Regions from separate parts of the Streptomyces sp. NPDC050997 genome, predicted to be linked through region 1. Evidence: riboswitches for the same ligand, from Rfam matches in the RefSeq annotation. Region 1 holds a riboswitch; each other region holds the start of a gene.

Region 1 (2,192 bases):
GACGCCGAGGATGGCGTTGGCGCCGAGGGAGCCCTTGTTGTCGGTGGCGTCCAGGTCGAACATGGCCTGGTCGATCAGGCGCTGCTCGGTGGCGTCGTAGCCGACCAGCTCCGGGCCGATCTGCTCGATGACGGCGAGGACGGCCTTCTCGACACCCTTGCCGTGGTAGCGGTTGGGGTCACCGTCGCGGAGCTCGATGGCCTCGAAGGCACCCGTGGAGGCACCGGACGGAACGGCGGCACGACCCGTGCTGCCGTCGTCGAGGCCGACCTCGACCTCGACCGTGGGGTTGCCTCGGGAGTCCAGGATTTCCCGGGCTACGACGACGTCGATGGACGGCACGAGCATCTCCTTCTGGGATGTGACGCGGGTACGCGGGGCCGCGAGGCCCGTAGTGCACGGAGTCGCGGTCGGCTCCGCGAGATGAGCCTAACCGCCTTGGGGCGATCGGCCAGCCTGTCACCCACCTCTTGGACAGAACCGAGAGGAAATTGTTTCCGAACGGAACAAAGACCGGCGAGAAAGACCACACGAAGGTCGCGGGAAAGACCGCACAAAAAACCCCGCTCCGGTGCGTACGGGGGAACGCGCACCAGAGCGGGGAGCCCGTGGGGACGGGGGGCCCTCACGAGGCCTTCAGTATGAGGACCACACATGTGAGGGCGCTGTGGTTCGGACGGGCGCCGCGTATTACTTCAGGTGCAGCTGCTGGCCCGGGTAGATGAGGTTGGCGTCCTGAACGATGTCCTTGTTCAGCTCGAACAGCTTCTGCCAGCCGCCCTCGACCTTGTGCTTCGCGGCGATCGAGCCGAGGGTGTCACCCTTGACGACCTTGTACTCCCCGTCACCCTTCTTGACCTTCTTGCCGGTCGGGGTGGTGACGGTCTTCTTGGCCGCCGGACGGTCGTTGGAGCGGGAGGCCGGCTGCTCGCTCGAGCGGTCGGCGGTGCTGTTGGAGGACGAGCTGGAAGAGCTGCTGGACGAGCCGCTGCCGGACGAAGTGTCGGTGCCGCCGCCGGTGGAGGCGCCGGACAGACCCTTGCCGCAGACCGGCCAGGCACCCTTGCCCTGGGCGGCGAGAACCTTCTCGGCGACCGCGATCTGCTGCGTCTTGGAAGCCTGGTTGGCCTGCCCGGCGTACTGCGTGCCGCCGTACGCGGCCCAGGTCGAGGCGGAGAACTGCAGACCGCCGTAGTAGCCGTTGCCGGTGTTGATGGACCAGTTGCCGCCGGACTCGCACTGGGCGACGGTGTCCCACTCGGAGGCGGTGGCGGCGGAGGCGTTGCCGGCCGCCATCAGCGGAGCGGCGATGGCGACACCGGTGACGCCCGCTATCGCGGCGGCGCGGGTGGCCTTGGACGGACGGCGGTGCTTGCCCTGACCGGAAAACAGCATGCTTGATCCCCTCACCGACGCCTACGAGGTGAGCTGTCGGGTTCGGGCCGGTTGAGTTGCCCGGCCGCGTCCCTTCCGGGACGCGACTTCACCCCAAGCCGGTCCAGCTGACTGCTGGGCCCGGCACTTACCTTGGGTCCCCCGCTCCTGCCTACGGCGCTTTACGCGACGACTGTTCCCGTACGGCCACTGGCAGGATTCGGCGTTGCGGCAGACGGGGCTCGTGTTGGCGAGCGGTCCTGACCGTAGACACGCGATCCGCGGAATTTCAAAGACGATCAGGGCTTCTGAGAGTCATCCCACACTTTCACCAAATGGGACATTCAGCGCGAAGTGTGACGTGAACTCCCGTCGGTTTAGCCCTATTCGGCACCAAGTCCAAGGGTCTGACCGGGGGCGATATGACTTGGGTCGGAGCCGATCGCCTGCTTGTTCTCCTCGTAGAGGGCGCGCCACCCTCCTTGGAGGTCAAGGGAGTCGGCGATGGACTCGAGCGTGTCCCCGACGCGGACGGTGTACTCACCGCCGGCGGCGTGACGGCCGGCGGAGGTGCCGGTGTCGGCGGTGTCGGCGGCCGCGTCCTCGTCGGCACTGTCGCCGCGGTGCTTGCCGCCACCGAGGGCTCCGGTGTCGACCAGGCTCGAAGAGCCGCCCACCCGCCAGGAGTTGTCCGAGTCATCCTGTTTTGCCGCACTCGTGGAGGGGCTGTCGGATGCCTGCGAGTCACTGGATCCGGATCCGGAATCAGCGGACGTGCCGGACTTGGCCGAATTGCCCGCCCTGCTCGAACCGTCCGA
Region 2 (2,192 bases), on a different contig from region 1:
CCGACCTCCGCTTTAATCCCCGTGAAACGTCGACGATTGACGTGTGTTCGGTGACTCTATTGCAATGAGCGGGAATTTCCGATGGCAGGCCGGAACCCATGGATATTTTTTGGACAGCCGGGCATCAGAAACGCCGAAAGCCCCGGCTCGGGGAGCCGGGGCCTCGGGTTGTCTCGCCGCCCGTCGTCAGACGTTCACGGACGCGCGCGTCAGACGTTCACGGGCGCGTGCGTCAGGCGTTCACGCCGTGCGATCGGAGGTAGGAGACCGGGTCGATGTCCGAGCCGTACTCGGCGCTCGTGCGGGCCTCGAAGTGCAGGTGGGGTCCGGTGACGTTGCCGGTCGCGCCGGAGAGGCCGATCTGCCGACCCGGGGTGACGGTCTGCCCCACCGAGACGCCGATGGACGACAGGTGGCCGTACTGGGTGTACGTGCCGTCGTTCATCTTGATGACGATCTGGTTGCCGTACGACCCGCCCCAGCCGGCCTCGACCACGGTGCCGGAGCCGACCGCGTGGACGGTGGTGCCGGTCGAGGCGTGGAAGTCGATGCCGGTGTGGCTGCCGGAGGACCACAGGGAGCCACCGCTCTTGTAGCCCGTCGAGACGTACGAGCCGGAGATCGGGGCGACATAGGTGTTGAGGCGCTTGCGCTCCTCCTCGCGGGCGACGCGCTCCTTGGCCTCGCGGGCCTTGGTGGCCTCCACGACCGCCCTCTTGCGCGCGGCCTCCTCGGCCTTCTGCTGCGCCTCGGCCTCCTCGGCGGCCTGCTTCTGGGCGACGGCCTGGGCGTCGATCTGGTCCGCGATCGAATTACCCATGGTGATGACGGGGGTGAGGCCGGTCTGCTCGACCGCGGGCTCGGCGGCGAGCGCCGGGGCGGCCAGGGTACCGATGACGCCGGTGGTGGTGAGTGCCGCGACACCCGCCGCGCGGGCGGTGCCGCGCTTCATCCGGCTGGGACGACGGTGCTTCCCGGCGGCGCACATGAACGCCATGTGGTGGCTTGTCCTTTCCTTCCTTCTCGCCTACCGGGTTAGCTGACGGGTTCGGAGCAGGAAGGTCTCCTACGGACCCCCTCGCGGTGCGCGCGGGCGTCCGATTCACCCCAGGGACTTCACATGTGGGTCCCCGGCTCCCCTGGCTCGCGCCATGCGGGGACTCGGCGATGACTGTCCGGTGCCGCGGATGCGGCGCACTGGCTGACGGACAGCCCGGATGACGCTAAGCGGGGCAACTTTCAATCCCCAAACGGATCACGGCTTTTGTAGCGCATGCCACAGGGCAGACAGGCAACCTCTCCCCCAATTCGGACATCGAGGGGCCCCAGTGACTGTGCTGTCACCGGGGCCCCGGGCACACCTGTGGCCACTTCGCGGAGGTGTGGTGACTCCGCTGTGGCTGCTCCGTGCCTTTACTCCGTGTCGCTACTCCGTGTCGCTACTCCGCGGAGACGACGGAGACTTCGCCGATGCCGAGAGCCTCTACGGGCTCCTTGATCTGCGCGGCGTCTCCGACGAGGACGGTCACCAGACGGTCCACCGGGAAGGCGCTCACGGCCGCCGCGGTGGCCTCCACGGTGCCGGTCGAGGCGAGCTGCTGGTACAGCGTCGCCTGGAAGTCGTCGGACAGGTGCTGCTCGACCTGGTCGGCCAGCGTGCCCGCGACCGCCGCCGCGGTCTCGTACTTCAGCGGCGCCACCCCGACGAGGTTCTGGACGGCGACGTCACGCTCGGCGTCGGTCAGCCCCTCGGCCGCGAGCGTGCGCAGCACCGTCCACAGGTCCTCCAGGGCGGGGCCGGTGTTCGGCGTGTCCACGGAGCCACTGATGGCGAGCATCGCGGCACCCGAGCCGTCCGGAGTCGAGCGCAGGACCTGCCCGAACGCCCGGACCCCGTAGGTGTAGCCCTTCTCCTCCCGCAGGACGCGGTCCAGACGGGAGGTGAGGGTGCCGCCCAGGCAGTACGTGCCGAGCACCTGGGCCGGCCACACGCGCGCGTGCCGGTCGGGGCCGATGCGGCCGATCAGCAGCTGCGTCTGGACGGCACCGGGGCGGTCCACGATGACGACCCGGCCGGTGTCGTCGGCGGTCACCGGCGGCACGGGACGCGGCTGGGCCGAGGAGCCGGTCCAGGAGCCGAGGGTGTCGCCGAGCAGCGCGTCGAGCTCGATGTCGGTGAGGTCGCCGACGAC
Region 3 (2,192 bases), on a different contig from region 1:
GGCGGATACAAGGGAACTCCTCCGGGACGTCAACGACAGAAAGCGCTTGCACAGCAACGGAGTTCACTGTGCCCCCACGCCTGCGCGCTGTCGACGCATTCGGCTCCCTTGCCACAGGACCGCAATGCGGTGATCACGGATTGACCAGGAAGGGTTCAGAACATGGCGTGATGGACCCGGACATACCGAAGGCCGGACCCGGGGATCAGGGGTCCGGCCTTCGGCAGCGTGTGGGGCAGGTGGTCGTGAGGGCGTCAGCCGACCGAGACACCCTTCGAGCGGAGGTAGGCGATCGGGTCCACGTCCGAGCCGTAGTCCGGCGTGGTGCGGATCTCGAAGTGCAGGTGCGGACCGGTCACGTTGCCGGTCGCGCCGGAGAGGCCGATCTGCTGACCCTCGGTCACGGTCTGACCGCCGGAGACGGAGAGCGAGGACAGGTGCGCGTACTGCGCGTAGTAGCCGTCGGCCAGCTTGATGACGACCTGGTTGCCGTACGCGCCGCCCCAGCCCGCGGAGACGACCGTGCCCGCACCGACGGCCTTGAGCGGAGTACCGGTCGGGACGACGAAGTCGACACCGGTGTGGTAGCCGCTGGACCACATGCTGCCCGCCACGTGGTAGCCCGTGCCGATGGTGGCGCCGCTGACCGGGAGGGTGAAGCCGTTCGCGGTGCTGGTGGTCACGGCACTCTGAGCGGCGGCCGCCGACTTCTTCGACGAGGACGCGGAGGCCGACTTCGGCTTCGGCTTCGGCGCGGAGGCCGGCTTCTCGGCACCCGTCGCGGCCTTCTTCCCTATCGTGAGCTTCAGACCGGGATGGATCAGCGACGGGTTGTCGCCTATGGCCTCACGATTGTCTTCGTAGAGCTTCTTCCAGCCTCCGCTGACGTTCTGCTCTTTGGCGATCTTCGCGAGATAGTCGCCGACGCGCACCACATAGGTCTTCGCGCCCGAAGTCCGCGCGGCCACCTTCTTTTCGGCCGTCGCCTTTTCGGCAACCGACTTCTTCGCGGTAGTCGCGACGGACGACTGAACGGCATTTCCCGAAAGGGACTGGACACTCGCCGCATGGGCGCCGGTGGCCCCCAGAAGCGGAAGTGCGAGTACGGCGCCGCCAGTTCCGGCGACGGCGATGGAACGAGCGAAGCGCTGGGTCTTCGTGCGGCGGTGCTTACCGTTCGCGGGCATGGCGAATTCCTCTCCGGCGCCTGCGAGGTGAGCTGTCGGGTGCGGACTGGAGATGCCCGGCCGTACCGAAGCACGACTTAACCCCTAGCCTGTTCCGGAGACCGAAACAGGCGGTTGTGCCTGTGGGTCCCCCGCTCCTGCCGTGTGCGGGTGAGTGTGTGCGGTCTCCGGGCGGCGGCAGGATTGGGCGTCCGTCCGGATCGGTGGCGAACGTAAGCGACTAAGACGCAATAGGACAAGCGGGAGGTTGCGTGCGAATGCGTTTTTGTTGATCCCTTACGGAATTCCCAGTCACCCTCAGTAAATCGACAGGGTCGCCCGCACCTCAAATCCCCTTGAAATACATAAGAATTACGTGAACATGACGGGCGACGCACGGTCACGAATATGACGCTGCTCACGCACCGTTCCTCAGATAGCCTCATTTCAGGCTGAGTTGCAATGAAGGTTCTAATTCGGACAGAACTCTCAGATGCGGCGCAGCCGGAGAACCGTCGCATCGAGGTCACCCCGAAGGCCGGTCCGCAGGCCGTGGTGCAACAACACGGCCCCTCGGTGGACTTCGCCCGTTTCGCGGCATTCGTACGACGCCGTCGGGTCAAGTCCGCGCAGCCGCAGCGCCGGCACCGGCTCGCCGTGGCGCTGCGCCTGGAGCCAGGCCAGGACGACCGACTCGTCACCCAGCACGTACTGCACCGCACTCGATCCACCCTCCGGCGGGCGCAGCCGATAGAGGTCGCCGCGCTGCACGACGGGGCGGATCTCCTTGTAGAGAGTCACCCAGTCGCGGGCCTCGGCGAGCTCCTCCTCGGTCCACTCGGCGAGATCCCCGCCGACTCCGAGCACCCCGGCCATGGCGCTGACGAACCGGAACCGCAGTGTGCTGACCCGGTCGTTGAGCTGGGTATTGGGACTGTCGGTGACCCAGGCCGCCATCACGCGCGCGGGGTGGATCTGGCTGAAGCCGTGCTGGATGGCGAGCCGGTCGAGCGGGTCGGTGTTGTC
Region 4 (2,192 bases), on a different contig from region 1:
CGCGCTGCCGGGCGCTCGGATGGTGATCCACCAGCCCGCCTTCACCCAGCCGATCCAGGGGCAGGCCAGCGATCTGGCCATCCAGGCCGAGGAGTTGACCCGGGTACGAAGCCGACTGGAGGAGATGCTCGTACGGCACACCGGGCGGACGTCGGAGCAGGTGCACACGGACATCGAGCGGGACAAGATCCTCACCGCCCAGGAGGCCGTGGAGTACGGCCTGGTGGACCGGCTCATCCCGAGCCGCAAGGCCTCACGTCCCGCACCCGGAGCGAGGTGATCCCCGATGCTGCCCGATCTGCCACCGCTGCCCGCCCTCACCAGCGCCGAGGGTGAGTTGATCGACCGTTACCTCGACGTGGTCGACCTGCTCGGCCGGATCAATCCGGCGCAGCACGGGGACACGTACCGAGGACTGCGTGCCGCGCAGGCACTGGTCGGCAAGGCGGCCGCACTGCGGGACGCGCTGGCGCTGATGCACCGTCGGGGCGAGACCGAACTGCACGCCGACACGCTGGCGCGTGCGCTGCGCGTGCTGGACGGGGAGCGCCGCACGGCTCGCGTCACGGTGCCGCCGCGCTCCGACAGTTGACGCACCCCCAGCCGGTCCGGACGCGCCGACCCGCTCCCGCGACGTCCGGACCGGAGCCGAAACGGACCAAACGGGGTACCGCCAATCAGAGTAGACGTGCCTCCATTTTTCGGCCTGACAGGGTTGCGCAACGCGCGTAGTCCGGGGACGAAATGGGGCGTTCCGCTGCTGGTCCAGGCCTCCTCGGGCCCTTCAACACCCCTTCGAACATGGGGGTGTCCACCCGAACGGGTGAGTGGTGAGTAACAACACAAACCCCCGGTTCCATTGGGTTTTTCGGACATCCGTGAGCCAAGATCCCTGACTGACGACAAGACCCCGCCACAACGGCGGGGCGATCCGGGCGGACGCCGAGTCCTGCCGCCGCCCGGATGACCGGTCGACAGAAGTGGATCGGCAGGAGTGGAGGACCCAGGCACGACGGGTCGCCGGAACGGTCACGCCATGACCGGGTCGAGCAGCCCTTGGGGTGAAGCCGCGTCAGCGGCCGGGCAACTTTGTCAGCCCGAATCCGACAGGTCATCCTTCACAGGCGGCTGACGAAGGGTTGCGCATGACTGCGCTCAATCGTGTCCCGTCGCTCATGGTCAGGGCCGGTACGGCCTCGGCCTTCGCCATCGCCGCCGTCGGCGGCTCGGTGGTGGTCCCGGGCGTCGCCTCCGACGCCGCGGCCGCCACACCGGCGACGAAGGCACTGCAGGTCGCGGCGTCCAAGAAGGGCTCCCCGTACAAGTACGGGGCCACCGGACCGAAGAGGTTCGACTGCTCCGGACTGACGCTGTACTCGTTCAAGAAGGCGGGCAAGAAACTGCCCCGCACGGCTGCCCAGCAGTACAACAAGACGCGCCACATCACCTCCAAGAGCCGCAAGGCGGGAGACCTGGTCTTCTTCCACTCGGGCTCGAACGTGTACCACGTCGGCATCTACGCCGGGAAGGGCAAGCTCTGGCACTCCCCGAAGACCGGGGACGTCGTACGGCTGCAGAAGATCTGGACGAAGAGCGTCTGGTACGGCCGGGTCAAGTGACCCTCCCGCGCGGGGTGACGGCGATCTGACCCGCCGTCGCCCCCGTGGGGCCTTCATTCCTGACCGCCTCGCGGCCTCCGGCGCGCCCACCGCTCCGCTACGGCTCCTGCTGTCCCGCCGCCGGCACCGACTCGGCCGGGACGGACCACGGCAGTTCGATGGAGACCGTCTTGCCGCCCTCTCTGGTGGGTCTGACTCTCAGTTTGCCGCCGCACTCCGCGGTCAGCCAACGGATGATCACCATGCCCCGGCCGTTGTCCTGCTGGACGGCGGCCGGCAGCCGTTTGGGGAATCGCGGGTGGCTGTCGGTGACACCGATGCGCAGGTGTTCATCACGGTCGAGCTCGATGTCCACCGTGAAGGTGGGTGACTGTCCGAAGGTGTGCTGTACGGCGTTGGTGGTGAGTTCGGAGACGATCAGCCGGATGGTGTCGGCGATGTCCGTGTCCGCCGCCAGTCCCCACTCCACCAGGGTGGTGAGCACATAGGCGCGGGCCGCGGAGACCGAGGCGGGAACGCTCGACAGAGTGACGGATGCTTCCAGATGATCTGCCATGGCGACGTCGTCCCTTT

What was found. Region 1 has a riboswitch for cyclic di-AMP ahead of AB0H86_RS20140 (transglycosylase family protein). Riboswitches for the same ligand answer to the same signal wherever they lie in the genome.
Region 2: another riboswitch for cyclic di-AMP. It lies ahead of AB0H86_RS30670 (M23 family metallopeptidase); the one in region 1 lies ahead of AB0H86_RS20140 (transglycosylase family protein).
Region 3: another riboswitch for cyclic di-AMP. It lies ahead of AB0H86_RS35530 (peptidoglycan DD-metalloendopeptidase family protein); the one in region 1 lies ahead of AB0H86_RS20140 (transglycosylase family protein).
Region 4: another riboswitch for cyclic di-AMP. It lies ahead of AB0H86_RS10640 (C40 family peptidase); the one in region 1 lies ahead of AB0H86_RS20140 (transglycosylase family protein).

What each region holds. Positions count from the first base shown of each region.
Region 1 covers NZ_JBFAGK010000008.1:112,940-115,131, forward strand. The annotation lists gene eno (phosphopyruvate hydratase) at 1-342, opposite strand, end outside; gene AB0H86_RS20140 (transglycosylase family protein) at 691-1,395, opposite strand; cyclic di-AMP (ydaO/yuaA leader) riboswitch at 1,399-1,564, opposite strand; gene AB0H86_RS20145 (transglycosylase family protein) at 1,758-2,192, opposite strand, start outside.
Region 2 covers NZ_JBFAGK010000016.1:123,593-125,784, reverse strand. The annotation lists gene AB0H86_RS30670 (M23 family metallopeptidase) at 233-997, opposite strand; cyclic di-AMP (ydaO/yuaA leader) riboswitch at 1,011-1,177, opposite strand; gene AB0H86_RS30665 (pitrilysin family protein) at 1,440-2,192, opposite strand, start outside.
Region 3 covers NZ_JBFAGK010000022.1:5,302-7,493, forward strand. The annotation lists gene AB0H86_RS35530 (peptidoglycan DD-metalloendopeptidase family protein) at 255-1,187, opposite strand; cyclic di-AMP (ydaO/yuaA leader) riboswitch at 1,192-1,354, opposite strand; gene AB0H86_RS35535 (alpha-galactosidase) at 1,656-2,192, opposite strand, start outside.
Region 4 covers NZ_JBFAGK010000004.1:144,618-146,809, reverse strand. The annotation lists gene AB0H86_RS10650 (ATP-dependent Clp protease proteolytic subunit) at 1-280, shown strand, start outside; gene AB0H86_RS10645 (hypothetical protein) at 287-592, shown strand; cyclic di-AMP (ydaO/yuaA leader) riboswitch at 931-1,142, shown strand; gene AB0H86_RS10640 (C40 family peptidase) at 1,146-1,619, shown strand; gene AB0H86_RS10635 (ATP-binding protein) at 1,717-2,175, opposite strand.